2 linked regions of the Novosphingobium sp. G106 genome follow. The protein of the gene in region 2 binds, or shares a complex with, the protein of the main gene of each other region. Links are inferred from orthologs where the notes say so. Each region holds a gene or a part of one and is shown on either strand. Other genes may lie near its edges. The genes, in order: ccmB and ccmE.

Region 1 (10,728 bases), 1.7 Mb from region 2 along the record:
CGCGATGAAGCCCGTGGGGTAGCAGCCCGGATTGCTGACGCGCATCGCCGCGGCGACCGTCTCGCGGCCGACCACTTCGGGAAAGCCGTAGGTCCAGCCATCGGCGACGCGGTGCGCCGAGGAGGCGTCGATCACGCGGGTGCGCGGGTTGTCGATCATCGCGACGGCAGCCTTGGCGGCATCGTCGGGCAGGCAGAGGATGACGAAGTCGGCGGCGTTCAGCGCCTCGGCCCGCGCCGCGTCGTCCTTGCGGCGATCCTCGGGCAGGGTGATCAGCGTGAACTCATCCCGGCCCGACAGCCGGTCGGCGATCTCGAGGCCCGTGGTGCCGACGGCACCGTCGATGAATACGCTTGCGGTCATCACGCAGCACCCTCGAGTTCGGTGAGCACGACATAGCCGACATGGCCATCGTCGCCGAACTGGCCCCAGGCCCAGCCGCCGGCGATGTCGAGCACGTCGAAAGTGCCGCCGGCGGGCAGCATGCAGATCTGTTCGGCGTCAGGCTTGCCCGCGCGGCGCAGGCTCGCGCCCTTGGCGGCGACGGTATGCGGCATGGGCACCGCGTAATGGGGTACGAAGTATCGGCCGGCGAGCTTGATATGCGCGAGATCGCCGCGCACGGGCAGATGCCCTGCCTCGGCGGTCGCGCCGGGACCGGTGAGCGAGAGCATGCCCTGGGGCAGCTCGGGTCTCGTATGGCCGTCGAATGCTGTCAAATGCTGGTTTCCCGCGAAGTCGAAGACCGGCGCGCTTATATCGCTCATGGCATTGACGCAAGGTTGAGGGCGATTCGGCGGGTCGGCATGAGAAACAGCGCTGCGCTGTGCGACCGAATCGGTCAAGTCGGGCCTGTACCCGATTGCTATTAGCCGGCGGACAAGCAGGAGAGGTGACAATGCGCGAAGCCGATCGTCTGGTGCACGCCTATTTTGCCGCTGTGACCGCCGGCGAACTGCCCGACGACTTGCTGACCGAGGACATGACCGCCTGGCTGACCACGCAGGGGCCGATCGACAAGCGGACCTATCAGGCTGCGGTGCGCTGGCTGGGCAGCGTCATGCGCGAGCCGCTGCGCTTCACGATCGATGCGATCACCGCCGAAGGCGACTGCGCGGTGGCCGAGGCGCGATCCGACGGCGTGCTGGTGAACGGCGAGCCCTATGCCCAGACCTATGTGTTCGTGCTGCGCATCCGCGACGGACGGATCGCTTCGATTGCCGAGCACTACAACGCGCTCATAGCGCAAGAGAAACTCGTGCCGCTGATGGCGCACCTGCAAGGATGACGACGATGACCGGAGCCATGCGCCTCTACCAGCCGGCGAGCCTCGACAATCTGAGGCTCGAGAGTGCCGAGGCGCCCGCGCCGGGGCCGGGCGAGATCAAGGTGCGCTTGCTCGCGGCCTCCCTCAACTTTCGCGACGGGCTGGTGGTCGGCGGGTTCTTTCCGGTGAAGGACGGGCTGATCCCGCTGTCCGACGGCGCGGGCGAGGTGATCGCTGTGGGCGAGGGCGTGACCGAGTTCAAGCAGGGCGACCAGGTCGTCAGCACTTTCCACCCGAAGTGGCTCGACGGGCATATCGACAAGATCCACCTCGACAACTCGCCCGGCGGTCCGGCCGACGGCTTCGCCTGCGAAGAAGCGACGCGGCCCGCGACCCATTTCACCCGCGCGCCCGCGGGTTTCACTCCGGCCGAAAGCGCTTCGTTGACCTGCGCTGGCGTTACCGCCTGGCGCGCTGTGGTGACCGACGGCAAGGTCAAGCCCGGCGCGACCGTGCTGATCGAAGGCACCGGCGGCGTCTCGCTGTTCGCGCTGCAGTTCGCCAAGGCGGCGGGAGCGACGGTGATCGCCACATCGGGCAGCGCCGAGAAGCTGGCGAAGCTCAAGGCGCTCGGCGCCGATCACCTGATCAACTACCGCGAGGAAGAGCAATGGGGCGCGGCCGTGCTGGCGCTGACCGGTGGGCTCGGTGTCGATCACGTCATCGAGGTCGGCGGGCCGAACACGATCGGCCAGTCCTTCGTCGCCGCGCGCACGGGCGCGCATGTGGCGATCATCGGCGCAGTCGGCGGATTCCAGATCGACACGATGCCTTTCGCCATCGTCCAGGCCAAGCGGCTCAACCTGCAGGCGGTGACCGTCGGCTCGCGGCGCGACCAGATCGACATGGTCCGCGGGATCGAGGCGAGCGGCATCAGGCCGGTGCTCGACCGCGCATTCAAGCTGGAGAACCTGGCCGATGCTTTCCGCCACCTGCAGTCGGGCCAGCACTTCGGCAAGGTCTGCGTGGAGATATGACCGCTCGCCGGGAAAGCGGAAAAAGCTGAGGTGCTTGTGGCCATGCCGGCGCCGGCGCGGTAGGGCGCAGCGCAAGTTCAGGCAATCCAGGCAGACGCATGGCCCGCAAGCATTCCAAACGTGATCCCTATGGCGACCTGGACCGCGAGGAGGACGAGGCTCCCGCGCCGGTCGTCCCCTGCTGGCTCTGCGGCCGGCCGACGGGCAAGACCATCGTCTGGCACCACCCCGTGCCCAAGAGCCGGGGCGGCCGCGATGTCGTGCCGATGCACCCCATCTGCCAGCAGACGCTGATCGCCAATTTCACCAATTCCGAACTGCAGCGGCACGGGATGGACGTGGAAGGCCTCCTGCTCGACCCCAAAGTGCGCAAGTTCGTCGACTGGGTGGCGAACAAGGACCCGGATTTCACCGCGACCACGGCCAAGAAGCAGCGGTGATCAGAGGGCGGGGGCTTGTGCCGACAATTCTGCCATCGCCAGTTCGCAAACCCCTTCCCACAAGCGGACGTTGCATCAGTCCCGCCCTGTCGGCATATCGTTGTGACAACCATCAGGGCTGAAACCGCTGTGAGACGTGCGATACCAATAGCCTATTTAATTTATGCATTGGCGGTTTTCGTTGCCGGGACAAATGGCAAGATAGATGCATTCATTTGGGGATTTCTATCTTATGTCGGGTATTGGCCATTTTCCACTATTACTGACGTCATGACCGATTATATCCGGAGCCCTTCGATGTATGACGGGCCGGGCGCCTACTTCTATGGCATTTACAAACCCCACATGCTTTCGTTCATTTTTGACGTGCTGCTAGGTACCGTTTGGTGGCTAGTTGTTGTCGATGTTGGTCGTTGGATAGCAGATAGACGATCCGGAGGGAAAATCAGGGCAGCTAGCGATCAGACGACACCCTAAAGCTGCCTTTTTGGACTCCCCACGTCCAGCCCACGCGATCGCACGACCGCAATCTAGCCGTACCGCTCCTGCAGCATCTGCCATGACGCCCTGAGCCCCAGCGCATCGCCGCCTTTGGGCCGACCGGGCTTGCTCGCCGGGCGCCAGGCGAAGGTGTCGAAGTGGGCCCAGTCGGTGCCCTCGGGCACGAAGCGGTCGAGGAACAGCGCCGCCACGCTCGCGCCGGCGAAGGCGTTGGCCGAGTTGTTGTTGATGTCGGCCACGTCGGACTTCAGGTAGTCGCGGTAGCCGTTCCACAGCGGCAGGCGCCAGCAGGGGTCGTCGACCGCCTCGCCGGCCTTGAGCAAGGCCTCGGCGGTCGCGTCCTCGCGGGTGAAGAGGGCGGGGAGGTCCGGGCCGACGGCCGAACGCGCGGCGCCGGTCAGGGTGGCGAAGTCGAGGATCAGTTCGGGCTTTTCCTCGCCGGCGCGGGTCAGCGCGTCGCCGAGGATCAGCCGGCCTTCGGCGTCGGTATTGCCGATCTCGACCGAGATGCCGGCGCGCGAGCGCAGCACGTCGCCGGGGCGGAAGGCATTGGCCGAGACGGCGTTCTCCACCGTGGGCAGCAGCAGGTGCAGCCGCACCTTGAGCCCGCGCTCCATGATCAGCTTGGCCAGCGCCAGCGCATGCGCCGCGCCGCCCATGTCCTTCTTCATCAGCAGCATGCCCGACGAGGGCTTGATGTCGAGACCGCCGCTGTCGAAGCAGACGCCCTTGCCGACCACGGCGATCCGCGGATGCTTGGGATCGCCCCATTCGATCTCGATCAGCCGCGGATTGCGCGACCGTTCGGCGGCGCGGCCGACGGCGTGGATCATCGGGTATTCGCGTTCGAGCCTGTCGCCCTTGGTGACGTGGAAATCGGCCTTGTGCTCCTTGGCGAGCGCTTCAGCAGCGGACTCGATGTCTGCCGGGCCCATGTCCTCGGCAGGCGTGTTGACCATGTCGCGGACCAGCGCGGTCGCGGCGGCTTCGGCGAGGGCGGGCTCAATCGCCTTGACCTCCTTGGTCAGCAGCACGCGCGGGCCTTCCTTGGGTCCGTCCTTCTTGTAGCGGTCGAAGCGGTACTGGCCAGTGACCCAGCCGAGCAGCGCGGCACCCGGATCCGCGTCGGCACGGCGATAGGTGCCTGCGGGCAGGACTTCGGCGAGCTTGGCCATGCACCACGGCGACAGTCTTGCCGGATCGGCTACGCCGGCGACGACCGACCAGCCGTCCCCATCGGGCAGGATCGCATGGGAATATCCGTCGCCTTCGAACTTCTGCGCGGCCAAAGCGGCGCGCTGCGGGGCGGAGAGCTCCTTGACGAAAGCCTTGAGCCCCGCCTTGTCGACGAGATGGATCGGCGTGGCCTGCTGGTCGCGATCGGGCTGGATCAATGCGTGCTTGTCGGTCATTCTGCGGACAGGCTAGCCGGACGAGGGCGCCTAGCGCGAGAGGAAAGTGTGATGGCGATGTCGCGATCTTCGCTGCTGCTGGCATTGGTCCTCGCGGCCTGCTCGAAACAGGCGCAGGAAACGCCCGCCACGCTGGCCAGTGAAGGGACGCCCGCGCCGAAGGTTGCCGCAGCGGCGGAACCAAGTGCAGCGGCGCCCGGTGTCGCCCGGCACGAGGAGCAATCGACCGAACTGTACGAGTTCGAGTACGGCTATCCCGCGGCGGTCGGGGCGATCCCCAAGCTCAAGGCAGAGCTCGACGCCGATCTCGCCAAGCAGAAGGCTGATCTGATTGTCAGCGCCAAGGAGCAGCAGGCGGACAGCAAGAAACAGGGCTTCCCCTACAATCCGCTCGGCAACTGGACGGCCTGGAAGGTCGTCACCGACCTGCCGGGCTGGCTCAGCCTCTCGGCCGATCTCAGCGACTATTCGGGCGGGGCGCATCCGAACCATGGTTTCAGTTCGCTGGTCTGGGACCGCAAGGCCGACCGGCGCCGCGAGCCGATCGACCTGTTTACTTCGAAGGAAGCCCTGTCGCGCGCGATCCGCCAGAACTTCTGTGCAGCGCTAAACAAGCAGCGGGCCGAAAAGCGCGGGGAGCCGGTGAAGGCGGGCAGCACCGACGAGTTCGACCAGTGCATCGATCCGGTCGCCTCGACGGTGATCCTCGGCTCGTCGAACCGGAGCAGTTTCGACCGTATCGGAATTCTGGTCGGCCCCTATGAGGCGGGCCCTTATGTCGAGGGCGATTACGAGGTCACGTTGCCGATTACCGATGCTGTACTCGCTGCGGTGAAGCCCGAATTCCGCTGGGCCTTCGCCGTGAAGCGATAGGCTGCAGGCTCTGGCTCTCGCAATTTCGGGCGATTGTCGCTAGATGGGCGGCATGACCGAATATCAGACAGTCGCCCACGACGAGACCGGGCTTCGCGATGGCACGATCAAGCTGCACGGCCTGGAGGCCTTCGAAGGCATGCGCCGCGCCGGGCGGCTCGCCGCCGAGATCCTCGATGCCCTGGCGCCGATCGTGCAGCCGGGCGTCAGCACCGAAGAGATCGACGATGTCGTGCGCCAGATGACGCTAGACGGCGGCGCCGTGCCCGCGACCTTGGGCTATCGCGGCTATGCGCACAGCTCCTGCGTCTCGATCAATCATGTCGTCTGCCACGGCATCCCCTCGGACAAGACGCTCAAGGACGGCGACATCGTCAACATCGACGTGACCCCGCTGCTCGACGGTTGGCACGGCGATTCGAGCCGGATGTACCTCGTTGGCGACGTCTCGCTGAAGGCCAAGCGGCTGGTCGATGTGACGCACGAATGCCTGATGCTGGGCATCGCGGAAGCAAAGCCCGGCAAGCGGCTGGGTGACATCGGCGCCGCGATCCAGCGCTATGCCGAAGCCAACCGCTACGGCGTGGTGCGCGAGTTCTGCGGCCACGGCCTCGGCCGTTTGTTCCACGACGCGCCCGAAGTGATCCACGCCGCGCGCGCGGGCACGGGTCCTGAGCTGCGGCCCGGCATGTTCTTCACCATCGAGCCGATGATCAACCTCGGCAAGCCGCCGGTGAAGCTGCTCGAAGACGGCTGGACGGCAGTGACGCGCGACCGCTCGCTGTCGGCGCAGTTCGAGCATTCGATCGGGATCACCGAGACGGGCTGCGAGATATTCACGCTGAGCCCGAAGGGGCTGCACAGGCCGCCTTACATCTAGGTCCCGCCAACCCCTATCCCGTCGCCCCTGCGCATGCAGGGGCCCAGATAAGCTCTCGTCCTGAAACGGAGGGCACCAGTTTGCACCGTCATCTGGATCCCTGCCTTCGCAGGGGCGACGGATGGTTAGTTGCGTGAGGCTCTGATCGCCGCTCCAGCAGCAAATGGCGCGATCGCCAGCAGTACCAGGCTCACTGCCCCCGTCAGCGCCAGCCCGCCTTCGCCGCCCGTCGACAGGCTGCCCGCGCCGAAGATCAGCAGCGGCACGGCCAGCGGGATCACCAGCAGCCCGCCCAGCGCGGCTCCGCCACGCAGGCCGGCGGTTATGGCCGCCACCGTCACCCCCAGCGCCGCCAGCCCCGGCGTGCCGACCAGCAGGCCGATCTCCACCGTCTTCAGCGTCGCGCCATCCAGGCCCAGCAGCCCGGCGGCAATGAGGCTCGTCAGCATCAGCGGCGGGCCGAAGCTTAACCAGTGCGCCAGCACGCGCATGGCGACGATCCATTCCTCGGAAATGCCGCGCAGCGCCCATTGATCGAAGAAACCCAGCTCGATGTCGGGTTCGATCAGCCGGTCGAGCGGCAGGATCGCCGCGAGTAGCGCCGCGACCCAGATCACCCCACCGCCGGTGCGCGCCAGCAGTTGCGCGTCGGGGCCGACGGCGAAGGGGAACAGCATGGCGACGGCGAGGAAGAACAGCACAGGCAGCACCGCCCCGCCGCGGCGGCCGAGGAGCAGCAGCGCGAGGTCGCGGCGCAGGATGGACAGCAGCGCGCCGCTCATGCCGGATGATCGCGCAGGTCGATCGCCTGCGCGCCGGGCAGGTCGACGGGCTGGTGCGAGGCGATGACGACCGCGCCGCCTTGCGCACGCCGTTCGGCGATGAGCTCTTCCACGAGCGCCACGCCATCCTTGTCGAGGCCGTTGAGCGGCTCGTCGAGCAGCCAGTGGTCGGCGCCCTGGCCGATCACGCGGGCGAGGGCCGCACGCTTCTTCTGGCCGGTCGACAGGTAGCGCACGGGCACGTCGAGCAGGTTGCCGAGGCCCAATCGCTCGACCGGCGCGGTGCCGCCATCGATCCCCTGCCAAAAGGCCAGCGCCTTGCCCAGCGGCAGGTGCGGATCGAGCGCCGGGCGCTCGTCGAGCAGGGCGAAGGTGCCCTGCCAGCTGATCGTGCCGATGGCGCTGGAGCCCATGTCATAGGCGACGAAGGGGCGCAGCAGACCGGCGAGCATGCGGATCAGGCTGGTCTTGCCGATGCCGTTGGGGCCGGTCAGGTGCAGCGCCGCGCCGGGTTCGAGCGACAGGTCGAGCGGGCCGAACAGCAGTCGGTCGCCCCGTCGGCAGAACAGTTCCCACGCGGTTAGGGCGGCGGCTTGCATCGGCGGCTGCGATAGGGGAATGGTCAGGCGCTGCCAAGGAGAGCGCCAATGGCCATCCCCCGCCTTACCGACGACGAGCGCTCCGCAGCGCTGGCCGAGCTTTCAGGCTGGACGCTGCGCGAGGACGGCCTTGCCATCACGCATGATTTCAAGTTCGCTGACTTCTCCGAGGCCTTCGGCTTCATGGCGCGCGTCGCGCTCTATGCCGAGAGGGCCGACCACCACCCCGAATGGTCGAACGTCTATAACCGCGTTCACGTCACGCTGACGACGCACGATGCCGGCGGACTGAGCCAGCGCGACGTCAAGATGGCGAAAGCGATAGACGCTTTACTCTGACCGCTGGGCCATGAACTTCTTGCCGCGCTGACGAGCGATGCCCGGCGCCCACTTGGCGACGAAGGCGAGCTTGCGGGCGGTCTTGCCGACCAGCGTGTGCAACCGCGCCCCATGCACCGCAGCCCAGGCGGCTTCGGCGGCTTGCTCGACGGGCGTGAACTCCAGCCCCGCCGCCACGACCACGTCGCGCTTGGTGCGGTTGCTGCCGGCGTGCGACGGCGAGGCGAGCAACGGCGTGTCGATGAAGCTCGGCATCAAGGAGCGGACGCGGATGCCGTCGGCTTCCCATTCGCTGTCGAGCGCTTCGGTCAGCGCGCGGACGGCGAACTTGGTCGCCGAATAGACCGCGACGCCGGCCGTGCCGTAGAGCGCGGCGGCGCTGGCGGTGTTGAGCAGGCACGAGCCGGGCGCCGCGGCCTTGAGGAACGGATAGGCCGCGCGGGCGCCGTTGAGCACGCCCTTGAAATTGATGTCGACCAAGCGGTCGATCTCGTCCTGCGGGACTTCGACGAGCGGGCCGCCCGAGGCGATGCCGGCATTGTTGAGCAGCACGTCGATCCGTCCGTCGGGCGCGAACATGCTCAGCGCTTCGGTCCAGGCGGCCGGATCGCGGACGTCGAATTGGTGGGCCGAACCCGCATCGGCCGGGAGCAGGGCGATCGTTTCCGCCATGCCCGCCTCGTTCACGTCGCCGAGCCCGACGCGCCAGCCCTTGGCCGCGAAGAGCTGCGCCACCGCCCGGCCGATGCCCGAGGCACCGCCCGTGATGAAGATCGACTTGGTCATCCTCCTCGCATTCTACAGCGCCGGGTTGTTGTAGCAATGCCAGGTGAAGATCGCCGCCGCGCCGCGGTGGGGGCGCCATTTCTCGGCCAGTTCGCGGGTCAGCTTCTCGCTCGGGCGCTCTTCGAGGCCGAGCAGCTTGTGCAGGCCGGCCTGAACCGCGAGGTCGCCCGCCGGCCAGATGTCGGCGCGGCCTTCGGCGAACAGCAGATAGACCTCGGCCGACCAGCGGCCGATGCCCTTGATCTGCACGAGCTCGGCGATCGCTTCCTCGTCGTCGGCGGGCAGCGAATCGAGATTCAGCGCGCCGCTGGTCACCAGTTCGCAGAGCGAGCGGGCATAGCCCTGCTTCTGGCGCGACAGGGCCGCAGGCGCGCAGCGAATCGAAATCTGCGGCGAGTAGGGCGTCGGCGGCCATGTCCTCGCCCAGCAGCGCCTCGAGCTTGGTCCAAACCGAGGCGGCCGCCGCTACGCTAACCTGCTGGCCGACAATTGTGCGAAGCAGTGTCGCATAACCGGTCGCGCGGATGCGCGGCTCCGGATAACCGCAGAGTTCCAAGGCTCGGGCTATGGCGGGCTCCTGCGCGGCGATGGCGTCCAATCCTTCGCGCAGCGCACCTGCTTGCAAACCCATCATCACTCCAAAAAACAGCTTGGCCCAAGGCACCTTGCCAAAGCCGGTGGCAGCGATTAGCAGCCCCCGGAAGTCACCGATATAGCGTGTATCAAAGGGGAAAGAGAGTCATGCCGCAGATTACTGTCGTCGATCAGGCCGGTGCGGAGCGCGGCATCGAGGCACCGCTGGGCCGGACGCTGATGGAAGTCATCCGCGACAACGGCTTCGACGAACTCCTGGCGCTGTGCGGCGGTTGCTGCTCCTGCGCCACCTGCCACGTCCATATCGACGCGTCGTTCATGGACAAGATCCCGGCGATGAGCGAGGACGAGAACGACCTGCTCGACAGCTCGGACCACCGCAACGAGTACTCGCGCCTGTCGTGTCAGGTGCCGGTGACCGACGCGCTGGACGGCCTGCGCGTCACCATCGCCCAGGAAGACTGAGCATCGATCGGGTGCCGGAACTGATCGGCGATTGATCCCGGACGCTCTGCGCCCTAATCCGCTGGCATGACCGCACCCGTTCCTCAGCGCAGCACGCTCGATCTCATCGGCAAGACCCCGCTCGTCCTTCTCAAGGGGCCGAGCGCGGCCGCCGGCTGCGAGATCTGGGGCAAGTGCGAATTCGCCAACCCCGGCGCCTCGGTCAAGGACCGCGCGGCGCTGTGGATCGTGCGCGACGCCGAGGCCAGGGGAACGCTGAAGCCCGGCGGCACGATCGTCGAGGGCACAGCGGGAAATACCGGGATCGGCCTGGCGCTGGTCGCCAATGCGCTGGGCTACAAGACGGTCATCGTCATGCCCGAGAACCAGTCCAAGGAGAAGATGGACACGCTGCGGGCGCTGCGCGCGGAACTCGTGCTCGTGCCGCCGACCAAATTCTCCGACGCCGGCCACTTCGTTCATACTTCGCGCCGGCTCGCCGAAGAGACCGAGGGCGCGATCTGGGCCAACCAGTTCGACAACACCGCCAACCGCAAGGCGCATATCGAAAGCACCGCGCCCGAGATCTGGGAACAGCTCGGCGGCCGCATCGACGGCTTTACCTGCGCCGCGGGAACGGGCGGGACGATCGCCGGTGTCGGCCTCGGCCTCAAGGAATTCGACGAGGCGATCACCATAGCACTAACCGATCCGCACGGTGCGGCGCTCTACAACTATTATGCCCACGGCGAACTCAAGGCGGAAGGCAGCTCG
Region 2 (15,187 bases):
TACAACGACGCGGACCGACGCTATCGGGCGCGCCATGTCCATGGTGATGATTAAAACCATTAGCCCGAAGCCGACCCGCACCTGCGGGGCGGTCCGGTCGTGCCGACGGTTCAACCTTAGGCACCTGGACAAAGCCCCGCCGAAGCGCGGGGCCTCTTGCAAAGCAAGCCAAAGCATCCCGCGCCTCCGCACAGAAGGAGACGCATTTTCATGAACTACCTCGATAACACCACCGGCCGCTACACAGTCGGCGTGGTCGGCGCGACGGGCCTCGTCGGCACGATGATGCTTGCACTGCTGGCCGAGCGGAATTTCCCGGTGGCGCAGCTGCGGCTATTCGCCTCGGCGCGGTCGGCGGGCAAGACGATCCCTTTCGGCGGGGCCGACGTCGTGGTCGAGGATGCCACCGCGGCCGACTACGCGGGCCTCGACGTCGTCTTCTTCTCGGCTGGCGGCTCGACTTCCAAGGCGCTCGCCGAGAAGGTCGCCGCGGCCGGCGCCGTAGTGATCGACAACAGCTCGGCCTGGCGCGCGCATCCCGAAGTGCCGCTCGTAGTCGCCGAGGTGAACCCGCACGCGCTGCGCCAGATGCCCAAGGGCATCGTCGCGAACCCCAATTGCACGACCATGGCGGCCATGCCCGCGCTCAAGCCGCTGCACGATGCGGCAGGCCTGACGCGGCTGGTGGCGAGCACCTATCAGGCGGTCTCCGGCGGCGGCGTCGAGGGTGTCGAAATCCTGCGCGAACAGGTCCAGGCCGGTGCCGAGGCTTGCGCAGACCTCGCGCAGGACGGCGGCTCGGTCGATCTCGGCACGCCGCGCAAGTGGTCGGTGCCGATCGCCTACAACGTCGTGCCGCTCAACTACGTGCTGGGCGAGGACGGCTATACCGAGGAAGAGCTGAAGCTGCGCGACGAGAGCCGAAAGATCCTGGAGATCCCGGGCCTGCGCGTCGCCGCGACCTGCGTGCGCGTGCCGGTCTTCACCGGCCATTCGATTGCGCTGAACGTCGAGTTCGAGCGCCCGCTTTCGCCCGAAAAGGCGCTGGAGCTGCTCGGCCAGGCACCGGGCGTGGTCGTTACCGAGGTACCCAACCCGCTCGAAGCCGCGGGCAAGGACCCGGTCTTCATCGGCCGCGTCCGCCGCGACATGTCGGCCGACAACGGCCTGACGCTGTTCGTCGCCAACGACAACCTGCGCAAGGGCGCGGCGCTCAACGCCGTGCAGATTGCCGAGGTGTTGATCAGCGGGAAGTTCTAGGAAATTCGAAGCCAGGCGCGGTCCCGGCCGCGCCTGGCTATTCGCTTGTTATCTCCCCGAAACCAGGACGTTGAAACTGCGCGTGCCGCCTGCGCGATCGGCGGCAGCTCTCACATCGGCGCGGCGCTTGAGCGCCGCGAGCGCTTCAGCCGAAGGATCGGCCGGATAGGTCGCGGGCGGTGGTGCATAGTCGCTGAGGTCCAGCAAAGCCTGAACACGTTGGTTAGGCGTTTCGAGCCGCTTGATCACCGACGCCGCCGCGGCATCAACATCGCCCATGCAGAGCTCAAGATCTGTCACCAACTCCGGCCCCTCGGCAAAATGATCGCGCAAATAAGCGAGATCGGCCTTGGCATCCGCAAGCCTGCCCAACCGGTAGCTGGCGCAACCACGATTGTCGCGGAACTGCATCATGCCCACCAGGCTGCCCTTGATGCTGCCGGCCGCGATAGGCGCGAGCGTTTCGATCGCATCCGCCGGATGTCCGAACACGAGTTGCAGGCCCGCCATGTTGATCGTCTGGCTGATGTTCGGCTGGCCATACTCGTTCAGGGCCTTGCCCTGCGAATAGGCTTCGATCGCTTCCGGGTAGCGTCCCAGCTGGGCATAGGCGCGCGCCTTGCTGTCCCACCACCAAGGCAACAGTTCGTCCTTGTCCGCGTAGGCCGGCGCCCCCGCCTTGAGCGGATCGATCACTTCAAGCGTGCGAAGTGCTTCCTCGCCTTTTCCCAGCCACAGCAGGTCGGTCACAACGTTGATTTGCGGGCGCATCACGTTGGCGTGCGCCGCCGCGATTTCTCTCATTCGCGCCATGTGCCTTTCGACAGATGAGCGCGCATCGTAACTGGCAGGCAGCAGCGCTTTCAGCCGGGTGTCGACGCTAATGCCCATGAGCGCGCCGGGGCTGTCGATCAGAGCCAGCATCGCGGCCGCGCCATCCTTGTCGCCCGCGTCGGTCAGAATGCCGGCATAGCCTTGGCGGAACCCGTCGATCGACGATCCGATCCGGGCCTCGCCCAAGACGTAAGCCGGATTGGTGAGGACGGCGAGCAATCGCCGCGTCAAGGCCATGTCGCCCTGTGCCTTGAGCGAAAGATAGGTCCTGGACCATGTACCGATCGAAATCGCCATCAGCGCGTCAGGCGAATTTCGCGCCATTTCCTCTACTACGGTCACCGCATCGGCTGTTCGTTTGGCTTGCCAGGTGAGTTGGAAACGCAGTTTCCAGAACTCGTTGTCGGCGCCCGAAATCCGCGTTCCCACTTCGGCATAGCGGAGCGCCAGATCGAGTTCCCGCGCGGCGAAGGCACAGAACGTCCCGATCCGATAGACATCCCGCCGCACCGGATCCGGCAGGTCGGCAAACCTGGCCGAGCCCGCCTGCTGCGCAACGATCGGAGCGGCGGCCTTGCAATCGTTGTTCTGAGCGGCCGCGGCGAGCGCCGTGAGGGCTGTCTTCTGATCATCCGGGCGCTCCGCGGCAGCGACAGGTGATGGTTGAGCCGTTGCCATCAGCAAGCCCAGCAGTAGTGCCCGGCGCAAAATCATGCCCACTCCCCGTCGACCGAATCTTGTCGTTGCAACCTGTTGACCAGAAATCCTGTAGACATCAATCGACGTTGCATCCGCCGTGGATACCCCACGGAGCATGCATTTCAGGAAGGCCGAGGCGTACCACAGCGCTTTCCCTTTGCCCCGATAGTCTCTAGAGCGCGGCCATCATGCGTGTCCCCTTCGTCAAGATGCACGGCCTCGGCAACGACTTCGTTGTGCTCGACGGGCGCGTCGAGAGCGTGCCGGGAATCGACAGCACGCTCGCCGCAGCGCTGGCCGATCGCCACACGGGCATCGGCTGCGACCAGCTCGTCCTGCTGGAGCCGTCTACGGCAGCCGACTTCCGCATGCGTATCTTCAATTCGGACGGCAGCGAGGTCGAGGCCTGTGGCAATGCGACACGCGCGATCGGCCTGCTCCACGGCGCCGCGGCGCGGATCGAGACCGCCGGCGGGCTGATCACAGCCTCGCCCGCCGAGGACGGCATCTCGGTCGAAATGGGCCAGCCGCGCTTCGACTGGGACCGCATCCCCCTTGCCTATCCGATGGATACGCTGACGATGCCCGTCGGCTGGGAGGACTTGGAGAACCCGGTAGCGGTCAATGTCGGCAATCCGCATGTGATCTTCTTCGTGCCCGACACCGACGCGGTCGACCTCGCCCGGCTCGGCGCGCTGATCGAACGCGATCCGCTGTTTCCCGAGCGGGTCAACGTCAACGCCGCCACGGTGACCGCGCGCGATGCGATCCGCCTGCGGGTCTGGGAACGCGGCGCCGGCCTGACCCGCGCCTGCGGCACCGGCGCCTGCGCCACCGCAATCGCCGCGATGCGCCGCGGCCTGACCGACCGCTCGATCACGGTCACCCTGCCCGGCGGCCCGCTGCGGATCGACTGGCGCGACGACGGCGAGATCGTCATGACCGGGGCTGCTGCGGAGAGCTTCCGGGGAACCTTCGATCCTGCCGATTACGGAGTATCGGTGTGACGCTCGAAGTCGTTTCGCTGGGCTGCCGTCTGAACCTCTCCGAAAGCGAAAGCCTGCGCGGCCTGCTCGCCGCCAGCGACAACCTGACCGTAATCAATAGCTGCGCGGTCACCGCCGAGGCGGTGCGCCAGACCCGCCAGGCGATCCGCCGCGCCCGCAAGGCCCGTCCCGACGCGCGGCTGCTCGTCACCGGCTGCGCCGCCGAGGTCGAGCGCGAGGCACTCTCAGCGATGCCCGAGGTCGACGGACTGGTGGCCAATGCGGCCAAGCTCGATCCGCGCGTGTGGAACGTGCCGCCCTCGCCGGTCGCGCCGCATCAGGGGCATACCCGCGCATTCGTCGACGTACAGAACGGCTGCGATCATGCCTGTACCTTTTGCGTGATCCCGCAGGGCCGCGGTCCGAGCCGCTCGCGCTCGGTTCAGCAGGTAATCGCCGATGTCGCCCTGCATCTCGAATCCGGCGCGCGCGAGGTTGTACTCACCGGCGTCGATCTCACTTCCTGGGGCGGTGACCTGCCCGATGGCCCGCGGCTCGGCTCGCTGGTCAGGGCAACCCTCGATGCCTTCCCGACGCTCGAACGGCTGCGGCTGTCCTCGCTCGACGGGATCGAGATCGATACGCAATTGTTCGAATTGCTCGCGGGCGAGCCGCGGGTGATGCCGCATGTCCACCTCTCGCTGCAATCGGGCGACGACATGATCCTCAAGCGCATGAAGCGCCGCCACGCACGCGCCGATGCGATCCGCCTGGTCGAAAACCTGCGCGCCCGCCGCCCCGATATCGCCATCGGCGCCGACCTGATCGCCGGCTTCCCGACCGAGGACGCGGCGATGCACGCAGCCAACCTGTCGATCATCAAGGAGCTCGACGTGGTGCACGGCCACGTCTTCCCCTATTCGCTGCGTCCCGGCACGCCGGCGGCGCGCATGCCGCAGGTCGCGCCGGCCGTAATCAAGGCACGTGCGGCAGAGCTGCGAGCGGCCGTGGCGGCGCAGCGTTCGCGCTGGCTGGCCTCGCTTGTCGGCACGCCTTTGAAGGTGCTGGCCGAACGCGACGGCACCGGCCATGCCGAGAATTTTGCGCGCGTGCGGCTACCGGACGACGCGCAGGTGTCGCATTGGCTGACAATAACGCCGCGTGCGGTGATCGAAGGAATGCTCGCATGAGCGCGGAAACCTGGAGCGACCGGCTGTTCGGCGGCTTTCGCAAGACCTCGGAACGACTTTCCGAAAATCTCGCTGGAATCGTTACGAAATCCAAGCTGGACGACGAGCAGCTCGACGAGATCGAGGATGCGCTGATCCTCTCCGACCTCGGCCCCCGTGCCGCCGCCCGCATCCGCGAACGCCTGTCGGGCGAGCGCTTCGAGCGCGGGCTCGACGACCAGGCGATAAAGGAAGCCGTCGCCGACGAAATCGCCGCAATCCTGCGCCCCGTGGCCAAGCCGCTGGAAGTCGTCGCCTTTCCGCGCCCGCAGGTGGTGCTCGTGATCGGCGTCAACGGCTCGGGCAAGACCACGACGATCGCCAAGCTGGCGCACCTGTTCCAGGAGCAGGATTACGGCGTGATGCTCGCCGCCGGCGACACCTTCCGTGCCGCGGCGATCGGCCAGCTCGCGGTCTGGGCAGAACGTATCGGCGTCCCCGTGATCCGCGGCCCCGAAGGCGGCGATCCGGCCTCTATCGTCTATGACGGGGTCAAGGCCGCAACCGAGCAGGGCATCGACGCGTTAATCGTGGATACGGCCGGAAGGTTGCAGAACAAGCGCGAACTGATGGACGAGCTCGCCAAGATTCGCCGCGTGCTTGGCCGCCTCAACCCCGAAGCCCCGCACGACGTCGTGCTGGTGCTTGACGCGACGAACGGACAGAATGCCTTGCAGCAGATCGAGACTTTCAAGGAAGTGGCAGGCGTGACCGGGCTCATCATGACCAAGCTGGACGGCACCGCGCGCGGCGGCGTGCTGGTCGCCGCAGCCGAGCAGTACGGCCTGCCGATCCACGCCATCGGCGTCGGCGAGAAGATCGACGACCTGCGCCCCTTCGACCCCGACCTCGTCGCGCGCGTCATTGCGGGAGTTGCCTGAGATGGCCGAAGCAACGAAGGAAAAGCCCAAGAGTTCGTGGATCAACCTCGTGGTCGATTTCGGCCCGCTGCTGGTCTTCTTCCTCGCCTATCGCCACTACGCGCCGCCGACAGGCGACCAGGGTATCGGCGTCGCCCTCGCCGTGACCAAGGGCACGATCGCCTTCATGGGCGCGACCGTGGTCGCGCTGATCGTCTCGCGCTGGCGGCTCGGGCATATCTCGCCGATGCTCTGGCTTTCGACCGTGCTGATCCTCGGCTTCGGTACTCTGACCGTACTGCTCGGCGATCCCTTCTGGGTCCAGGTGAAGCCGACCGCGATCTACCTGCTGTTCGCCACCGTGCTGTTCGTCGGCCTCGCCCGCGGCAAGCCAATGCTGCGCTATTTGCTGCAGTCCGCGTTCGAGGGCCTGGACGAGGCCGGCTGGCTCAAGCTTTCGCGCAATTGGGCGATCTTCTTCCTGGTCCTCGCCGGCCTCAATGAAGTGCTGCGCCAGGTGCTGAGCTTCGACGGCTGGCTGCAAGCCAAGCTGTGGGGCTTCACCACGCTGTCGTTCCTCTTTACCTTCTCGCAGATTCCCATGGTCTTGCGTCACGGCCTCGGCGAGGAGTCGAAAGACGAAGTGATTACCCACCCGCCGCACGAATAAGTGCAAAAACACACGAAAACGTGTGACATTCTCTTGCGTTGACGCAATAAACCGGCTGCCGCCGTTTCGGGTCGACCCGCGCGGCCAACAAGCTTGCAGTTTTGCTGCGCAACAAGAGCCTTCGGAATCCTAAGGGGGAAACAATGGCCAAACTATTCGGAAATCTGCACCTGGTGCTCGCAATCGGGCTCGTGCTCGCGATCGCTGTGATGATGGCCTTCGCGCCGTCTGCTCCGGTCGACGTCAACTCGGTCTTCCGCTGGCTGCACCTGTTCTTCGGCGTGCTGTGGATCGGCCTGCTCTACTACCTGAACTTCGTCCAGGTGCCGACCATGCCCAAGGTCCCCGCCGAATTGAAGAAAGGCGTCACCGGCTACATCGCCCCGAACGTGTTCTTCTTTTTCCGTTGGGCGGCACTGTTCACCGTGCTGACCGGCCTCACCATCGCTTTCGTCGACGGCTACGGCCATCAGGCACTGACCTTTACGGGCGAAGGCAACGTCAATCTGATCGGCCTGGGCATGTGGATCGCGATCGTCATGTTCCTCAACGTCTGGCTGATCATCTGGCCGGCGCAGAAGAAGATCCTCGGCATCATCGAGGCGACCGACGAGGAGAAGGCCAAGGCGACGCCGCGCGCGCTCATCGCCAGCCGCACCAACCTGCTGCTGTCGCTGCCGATGTTCTACTGCATGGTCAGCGCCAACCTGGGCTGATCGCGGCAAGTCACTTCGGGGCAAAGAGGGCGCGGCATCCGCAAGGGTGCCGCGCCTTTCGTTTTGGCGCATGATCGCGGCATGACAACACGATTCGCTCCCTTCTTCGCGCCGCTACTGCTGATGCTGACGGCCGCCGCGCCCGCTCCGAAATCCGCACCGCTGCCCGATACGGTGCGCGTAGTGATGACCACCGAACTGGGTCCGATCACGCTCGATCTCGATGCCAAGCATGCGCCGATCACCACGCGCAATTTCGTCCGCTATGTCGATCAACGCCGGTTCGACGGGATCGTGTTCTACCGCGTGATGCGGCTCGCCTGGGGGCAGCAGCCCAATGGGCTGATCCAGGCCGGCACCCGCGGCGATCCGAAGCGCGCCCTGCCGCCGATCGCGCACGAGCCGACCAGCGTAACGGGTATCCTGCACAAGGCCGGCGCTATCTCGATGGCGCGTAATGCCCCGGGCACTGCGGCCGGGGACTTCTCGATCCTGCTGTCCGACCTTTCGGGCTTCGACGCCGATCCCAATGCCGCCACCGACGAAGGCAAGGCCGGGTACGCCGCCTTCGGCTATGTTGTCGATGGCATGGACGTCGTGCGCAAGATCTACGACGTGCCGCTGTCGACAACGATGGGCGTGGGCGTGATGAAGGGGCAGATGATCGAAAAGCCGGTGCGCGTGCTCACCGTACGCCGCGTGCCGATCCCCGCAGCAGCGCCGGCTCCGGCACCCTAGATCTCGATCTGGCTTCCCAGTTCGACCACGCGGTTGGTCGGCAGGCGGAAGAATTCCATCGCGCTCGCGGCGTTGCGCAACATCCAGGCGAACAGCTTCTCGCGCCACAGCGCCATGCCGGGCTTGGCCGAGGGCAGCAGCGTCTGGCGCGAGAGGAAGAAGCTGGTTTTCATCATCTGGAACGGTTCGCCGCACATATCGACGCGCTTGAGCGCCTCGGGCACGTCGGTCTCCTCGAGGAAGCCATAGCGCATGGTCAGGCGATAGAAGCCGTTGCCCATGTCCTTGACCGAGAAGCGCTCCGCCTCATCGACATAGGGCACATCCTGGATCGCCACGGTCAGGATCACGACGCGCTCATGCAGCACCTTGTTGTGCTTGATGTTGTGCAGCAGCGCCGAGGGTACGCCGATGTTGGTCGAGGCCATGAACACCGCCGTTCCCGGCACGCGTGCCGCGCTCGAATGGGCGCTCTTGGCGAAGACCTCGATCGGGATCGTCCCCTCGGCCATATTCGCGCGCATCAGTTGGCGGCCCTTCGACCAGGTCGTCAGCAGGGTGAAGATGCCCACGCCCATCATCAGCGGCACCCAGCCGCCGTCGGGTATCTTGGTGAGGTTGGCGCCGAGATAGGCCGCATCGAGCGCGAAGAACAGCACGAGCAGCGGCAGCGCCATCCAGGGCTTCCACTTCCACAGGTGGAACAGCACGACCGCGAGCAGGAAGTTGTCGATCGCCATGGCACCGGTCACCGCGATGCCATAGGCCGCGGTCAGGTTCGACGAGCGCTGGAACACCAGGACCAGCAGGATCACCGCGATCATCAGCCCGAAGTTGATCACCGGAATGTAGATCTGCCCGGCCTGAAGGCTGGTGTGGCGGATCGTCATGCGCGGGATGAAGCCGAGCTGGATCGCCTGCTGCGTCACCGAGAAGGCGCCCGTGATCACCGCCTGCGAGGCGATGATCGCCGCCATCGAGGCGATTATCAGCATCGGCCACTGGAACCATTCGGGCGCAAGCAGATAGAACGGGCTTGCCAAAGCATCGGGATGGCGCAGCAGCAACGAGGCCTGGCCGAGATAGTTGAACACCAGAGCAGGCAGCACAAAGGCCAGCCACGAGATGCGGATTGGCTTGCGGCCGAAGTGACCCATGTCGGCATAAAGCGCCTCGGCACCGGTCACCGCGAGCACGGCCGAGCCCATCGCCAGGAAACCGCGGAATGGATCATGGGCAAACATGGACACCGCATGATGCGGGCTCAGCGCGAAGATCACCTCGGGCAACGCCGCGATGCTGAGTATGCCAAGCACCGAGATCACGGCGAAATAGAGCAGCATGATCGGGCCGAAGAAGCTGGCGACCTTGGCCGTGCCGCGGCTCTGGATCATGAACAGGAAGATGAGGATACCGACGACCAGCGGCACGACCGCGCGCCCGAGCTGCGGCTCGTAGACCGCAAGGCCTTCGATCGCCGAAAGCACCGAGACCGCAGGCGTGATCATCGAATCGCCGTAGAACAGCGAGGTCGCGAAGATTCCCAGCAGGACGATCCCGCCCGACCACTTCTTGGCGGTAACGTTCTTGTTGATCAGCGCCAGCAGCGCCAGGCTGCCGCCCTCGCCCTTGTTGTCGGCGCGCATGATCACGGTGACGTACTTCAGCGTCACGATGACCATCATCGACCAGAACATCAGGCTGACGATGCCGTAGATGTGCAGAGCATCGAGCGGCAGGCGGTGATGCCCGGCGAAGGTATCGCGCATCGCGTAGAGCGGGCTGGTACCGATATCGCCGAAGACCACGCCGATCGCACCGACAGCGAGCTTCAGCGCGCCGCCGTGGTGGCCGTGATCGTGCGGACCGTGCGCCGGCTGCGCTACCGCGGGCTCCGCCTGGGCAGTGGCGCCAGCGTCGTCCGCCATGGCTTCGCTCATATATGCGCCCCGTCGCGACATGGACTCAGCTCGCCGCAGCGCAGCAAGGTGGCGGCGCTTAGCAGCATGCGAGAGGCCCGGCAATCGTGCTCACGGGCCTGTCCCGGCTTGGGGCCCGCCTGGGATTGGCGGCATGCCCTGGGCCTGCTGCTGGCGGGCAATCAGCGCATCCAGCCTGGTCAAGCGGTCCTGAAGGTCCGCGCGCCACGGTGCATCGGGCGGCGACTTCGCCAGCAGGTCGGCCCAGAGACCCCGCGCTTCGGCAAAACGGCCCGACTGCGCCATGGCTAGGCCTAGGAAGAAGGGCGGCCCCGGATGGTTCGGCGCGGCGATCGCAGCGCTGCGATAGGCATAAAGCGCTGCGGGCGAAAGCTGCCCCTCGGCATGGCCGACAAGCGCATTGGCCAGGGCCAGCCAGGCATCGGCATCCTTGGGATCTTTATCCACTGCACCGCGCAGCACCCCGGCAGCATCGGCATATTGGCCGTGCCGTGCAAGCGCATCGGCGACGACCACCCAGTTGTTGCCTGGCGCGACCGGCTTGCCGTCGAGCGACTTGCGCGCAGCGACCAGCGCTTGCGGATCGCCTGAAATCTTCTCCACCGGCGCCTTCGGGGCACCCACCATTCCGGGGCTGCCCTGCAGGCCATAGCCGGCGATGCCGAGCAGCAATGCTGCGGCGATGGCTTCCCAGCCGACAGCCGGTTTCTTCTCCCAGCGCAAGAGCGCCAGCACGAGACCGAGAGCCAGCGCCGCCAGCAGCAATGCCCAGACCCAGCTCATCGGCTATACCCTCCGCGCAGGAAACGCCGGCGCAGCAGCAGCGCGGCCAGCGCCAGCAGGACAATGGGGAGAACGAACAGCGGCCAGGTCAGTGTCGTGACGCGCGGCGCATAGCTGACATAGTCGCCATAGCGCTCGACCAGCCAGGCGCGGATCTCTTCGGGATCCTCGCCCGCGGCGATCCGCTGGCGCACCTGGCTGCGCATGTCGCCGGCGATGGGCGCGTCCGAATCAGCGATCGACTGGCTCTGGCACTGCAGGCAACGCAGCGTTTCCATCAGCGCCTGGGCCTTGGCCTCCTGCGCCGGATCGTCGAGCTGGCGATAGGCATAAGGCGCCGGCGGCATGTTCTCTTGCGCCGCAGCCGGCATCGCCAACGGCGTCGCGATCAACAGCAGCAACAAGCAAACGAGGCGTTTCACTGTTCCGCCTCCTTCAGCTTTTCAAGAATCATGAGCAGCTGATCAGCCCTGATCTCGCCGATATGCTGATAACGGATCACGCCCTTGCCATCGATGACAAAGGTTTCGGGCACGCCCGAGGAGCCGATCGCGATCTGCACCGAGCGAACATCATCGGCACCGATGCGGGCGAAAGGATTGCCGTTGCGCGCGAGGAAGGCCTGCAGGTCATCGCGGCGGTCGCTGATGGCTATGCCGTCGATCTCGACGCCGCGACGCTTCAACTCGGCAAGCTGCGGCGCTTCGACCCCGCAGGGGATGCACCAGCTCGCGAACAAGTTGAGCAGACGGGGCTTTCCGGTCGCCAGGTCCTTGTGCGCCAGGCCCGGCCGCTCTGCTATTGCGGGCGGCAGGTTGAATTCGGGAAGCGGCTTGCCAACCATCGCGCTGACGACATCGTGGCTGGCGGGGCGCAGCAGGCCGATCATGACGAGCACGACGAAGCCCAGGAACAGGCCGAGCGGCAGCCAGATCGCCCAGCGCGGTGCCGGTTTTGCGACGGATTCGGTCGTTTCGCTCATCGGCCCTGCCTCGATCGGCGATAGGCGATCTTGCCGCGGGCGACGTAGCGCTTGAGGTCACTCGCAACGCGGCCGATCAGGGCGAGCACGCCGCCCAGGCCGATCATGATTCCGCCCAGCCAGATCATCGTGACGAAAGGCTTCCACCAGAGACGGAGCTGCCAGCGACCATCATCGGCTTCCTCGCCGAGCACGGCATAGAGTTGGCCGTTCCAACGCGTCAGCAACGCGGATTCGCTGGTCTGCTGCGGGGGCGTCCAGAAGAACCGCGCCTGCGGGTGGGCGATAGTCGGCGTGCCGTCGGCATAGGATGCATGCAGTTCGGCTTCGAGCGCGGTCCAGTTCGGGCCGGCGACGGGCTCTACCTTTTCGAGCTTCACTTTCCAGGGGCCAACCGCGGTGGTCTCGCCGACCCGCGCGGCGACGAGCTTCTCGACGGAGAAGGCGCTCTCGCTGGCCATGCCGAACAGCGCGACGGCGATGCCAAGATGCGCGATGACCATGCCCCAGACCGGCAGCGGCGTGCGGCGCAGGTTGCGGCCGCGCAGCGGCAGCAGGCTGGCGACGAACAGGCCGCAGGCGAAAGTCAGGCCGATGAAGGGCAGCAGCTTGGCGTTGGCCCAGACGGCAAGGCCGATCGCCACGAGCACGGCAACCGCTAGCGGCACGACCAAGCCCATGCCCACGCGCGAGAACGCGTCGCGCCGCCAGCGCAGCAGCGGACCGATGGCCATGACGATAAGCATGGGCACGACGAACAGCGCGCTCATCGGATTGAAGTAGGGCGGCCCGACCGAAACCTTGGCGCCCATGGCCTCGGCCACCAGCGGATAGAGCGTGCCGAACAGCACGATGCCCAGCACCGCCGACAGCATGACGTTGTTGAACACAAGCGCGCCCTCGCGGCTGACCGGGGCGAAGCGTTCGCCCTCGGTCACGCTGCCGGCGCGCAGGGCGAACAGGGTCAGCGCGCCGCCGATGTTGATCGCCAGCAGCGCGAGAATGAAAGTGCCGCGCTCGGGATCGACCGCGAAGGCATGGACGCTGGTGAGGATGCCCGAACGCACGAGGAATGTGCCGATCATCGACATCGAGAAAGCGACGACGCCCAGCATGATCGTCCAGGCGCGCAGAGCGTTACGCGCGGCCAGCACGCCGACCGAATGCAGCAGCGCCGTCGCGGCGAGCCAGGGCATCAACGAGGCGTTCTCGACCGGATCCCAAAACCACCAGCCGCCCCAGCCGAGTTCGTAATAGGCCCAGTAGGATCCCGCGGTGATGCCCAGCGTCAGGAAAATCCAGGCGCCCAACACCCAGGGCCGCATGGCGCGGGCGAAGGCCGGGCCGACTTCACGCGTGATGAGCGCCCCGATCGCGAAGCTGAACGCGACCGAAAGCCCGACGTAGCCGAGGTAGAGCGTCGGCGGATGGAACGCGAGGCCGAGGTCCTGGAGCAGCGGATTGAGCCCCTGCCCTTCCGCGGGGACCGGGCTCAGCCGTTCGAACGGGTTCGAGGAGAACAGCAGGAAAGCGTAGAAGCCGAGGCTGACGAAGGCCTGCCCGGCGAGCGTCGCCAGCATCGTCCGCTCGGGCAGCCGCCGCTCGACCAGCGCGACGAAGCCGCCGGCGAGCCCCATCACGGTCACCCAGAGCAGCATCGAACCCTCGTGGTTGCCCCAGGTTCCGGCGAACTTGTAGATGAACGGCTTGGCCGAATGCGAGTTCATCGCCACCAGCTTGACCGAGAGATCGGTGCGGCAGAACAGCAGGATCAGCGCGGCGAAGGCCGTGGCGCAGAGCAGGCCCTGGACGATCGCCACGGGCCGAACCACCGGTGCCAGTGCCTCGCCATTCCTCGTCAGCCCGAGCGAACCCGCGAGCAATTGCAGCCCCGCCAGGGCAGCGGCGAGCCAGAGCGCCGCCAGGCCGAATTCTGCGATCATTTGGTTTCGGCCACCACTTGCCTGGCCTGGGCCTCGGTCATTTCCTTCATCTCGCGCGGCACATAGCGCTCGTCGTGCTTGGCGAGCAGATTGTCGGCGATGAATGTACCGTCCCTCGCCAGCTTGCCCTCGGCGACGACGCCCGAGCCTTCGACGAAAAGCGAAGGCACGATGCCGCGGAACCGCACGGGCACGCGCGCCTTGCCGTCCTGGACGACGAAAGCGATGGTCACGCCATCGGGCTCCGTCTTGATCGAGCCTCTCTCGACCATGCCGCCCAGCCGCACGCCGCGGTCTGGATCAGGCCGGCTGGCGAGGATTTCGCTCGGCACGTAGAAATAGGATGCCTGGCTGCGCAGGCCCCAGATCGCCAGCAGCACTGCAGCGATCAGCGCAGCGAGCGCGATGACGATCAGCACGAGCCGCTGGTGCTTGGCCTTCATCGCTGGGGCAGTCTGCACACTCACTGCTCGCGGCTCCGTTCGCGGCGGCGCTCGGCCCGGCGCATCGACGCGAGGCTCCACGCCACCATCAGCGCGGTTCCGCCGACGCCGATGGCATAGGCGGCATAGACGAAGGTCCAGGGATCGAGTGCCTCGCGCATCAGGCGAAGGCCCCGGCAGAGGCCTTGCGACGCAGACGCGCCTCGGCCTGGATATCGGCGAGGATCGCGCGCATCCGCGCGAGCACGACACCGCCGAAGATCAGCGAGAACCCTATCGTCGCGATCAGCAGCGGCACGAGGAAATCGGCGGCCATCGCCGACTTGCCGAGGGTGATGCTCGGCGGCTGGTGCAGGCTGTTCCACCAGAGCACCGAATAGTGGATGATCGGGATGTTGACCGCACCGACGAGGCCGAAAACCGCGGCGACGCGGGCGTTCTGGCCCTCGCCGCTCGCGGCCGAAGCCAGGGCGATATAGCCGAAATAGAGGAAGAGCAGCACCAGCATCGAGGTCAGCCGCCCGTCCCAGACCCACCAGGTTCCCCAGGCGGGCCGGCCCCAGAGCGAACCCGTCGCCAGGCAGAGCGCGGTGAAGACCGCACCCGGAACCGCCGAAGCGCGCGCGGCGATGCCGGCCAGCGGATGGCGCCAGACCAGCTCGACCAGGCTCGCCACAGCGACCGCGGTCCAGCCGCCCATGCCGAGCCAGGCGGCGGGGACGTGGATGTACATGATGCGCACGGTCTCGCCCTGCAGGCCTTCGGCCGGCGCGAAGAACAAGCCCCAGACGAGCGCTGCGCCGGCCAGGACGATGCCGGGTATCAGCAGCAGCGGCATCAGCCAGCGCGCAATGCGGAGGAAACGGGCAGGATTGGCGAAGCCATGCATGATCGCGGCGCTTTTGGCAGCGTGCAGGTCAGCCGGCAAGGGGCAAGACGCGAGTCCTCCCCCGGCAATGAGCCCGTAGTTCTGGGGGAAAGACTGGGGCGACCGATGGGGTTCGAACCCACGACCTCCGGTACCACAAACCGGCGCTCTAACCAACTGAGCTACGATCGCCACAAGCGCGCACCGAGGCGCGGCCAATGCCCGTCCCAAGCTCG

The links.
Region 1: the proteins of ccmE (region 2) and ccmB are in contact, whole or in part, in a solved structure (PDB 8CE8), measured with the Escherichia coli proteins. The link is inferred for Novosphingobium sp. G106 from one-to-one orthologs.

Annotation. Positions count from the first base shown.
Region 1 is NZ_JAHOOZ010000001.1:3,362,864-3,373,591, reverse strand. The notes cover bases 5,365-8,313. They hold ccmB (heme exporter protein CcmB), read right to left. Parts: upstream 7,193-8,313; coding sequence 6,536-7,192; downstream 5,365-6,535. Other genes in these bases: KRR38_RS16025 (SDR family oxidoreductase), read right to left, coding at 8,122-8,313; KRR38_RS16030 (4a-hydroxytetrahydrobiopterin dehydratase), read left to right, coding at 7,840-8,130; ccmA (heme ABC exporter ATP-binding protein CcmA), read right to left, coding at 7,189-7,791; map (type I methionyl aminopeptidase), read left to right, coding at 5,583-6,410; KRR38_RS16050 (DUF3298 and DUF4163 domain-containing protein), read left to right, coding at 5,365-5,530. In the rest of the region: argC (N-acetyl-gamma-glutamyl-phosphate reductase), read right to left, coding at 1-363; KRR38_RS16075 (SH3 domain-containing protein), read right to left, coding at 363-767; KRR38_RS16070 (nuclear transport factor 2 family protein), read left to right, coding at 899-1,288; KRR38_RS16065 (NAD(P)-dependent alcohol dehydrogenase), read left to right, coding at 1,294-2,304; KRR38_RS16060 (hypothetical protein), read left to right, coding at 2,403-2,744; KRR38_RS16055 (M17 family metallopeptidase), read right to left, coding at 3,275-4,657; more of KRR38_RS16050, read left to right, coding at 4,709-5,364; more of KRR38_RS16025, read right to left, coding at 8,314-8,916; KRR38_RS16015 (2Fe-2S iron-sulfur cluster-binding protein), read left to right, coding at 9,658-9,975; KRR38_RS16010 (cysteine synthase A), read left to right, coding at 10,042-10,728. UniProt on the Escherichia coli protein: Required for the export of heme to the periplasm for the biogenesis of c-type cytochromes.
Region 2 is NZ_JAHOOZ010000001.1:1,689,727-1,704,913, forward strand. The notes cover bases 12,361-15,187. They hold ccmE (cytochrome c maturation protein CcmE), read right to left. Parts: upstream 14,084-15,187; coding sequence 13,637-14,083; downstream 12,361-13,636. Other genes in these bases: KRR38_RS08070 (heme lyase CcmF/NrfE family subunit), read right to left, coding at 12,361-13,640; KRR38_RS08080 (hypothetical protein), read right to left, coding at 14,104-14,244; ccmC (heme ABC transporter permease CcmC), read right to left, coding at 14,244-15,011. Also shown: KRR38_RS08010 (aspartate-semialdehyde dehydrogenase), read left to right, coding at 211-1,260; KRR38_RS08015 (hypothetical protein), read right to left, coding at 1,309-2,808; dapF (diaminopimelate epimerase), read left to right, coding at 2,982-3,800; KRR38_RS08025 (MiaB/RimO family radical SAM methylthiotransferase), read left to right, coding at 3,797-4,969; signal recognition particle-docking protein FtsY, read left to right, coding at 4,966-5,889; KRR38_RS08035 (inner membrane-spanning protein YciB), read left to right, coding at 5,891-6,538; KRR38_RS08040 (urate hydroxylase PuuD), read left to right, coding at 6,682-7,254; KRR38_RS08045 (peptidylprolyl isomerase), read left to right, coding at 7,336-7,992; KRR38_RS08050 (potassium transporter Kup), read right to left, coding at 7,989-9,920; KRR38_RS08055 (tetratricopeptide repeat protein), read right to left, coding at 10,023-10,715; KRR38_RS08060 (cytochrome c-type biogenesis protein), read right to left, coding at 10,712-11,086; KRR38_RS08065 (redoxin family protein), read right to left, coding at 11,134-11,697; more of KRR38_RS08070, read right to left, coding at 11,694-12,360. UniProt on the Escherichia coli protein: Heme chaperone required for the biogenesis of c-type cytochromes. Transiently binds heme delivered by CcmC and transfers the heme to apo-cytochromes in a process facilitated by CcmF and CcmH.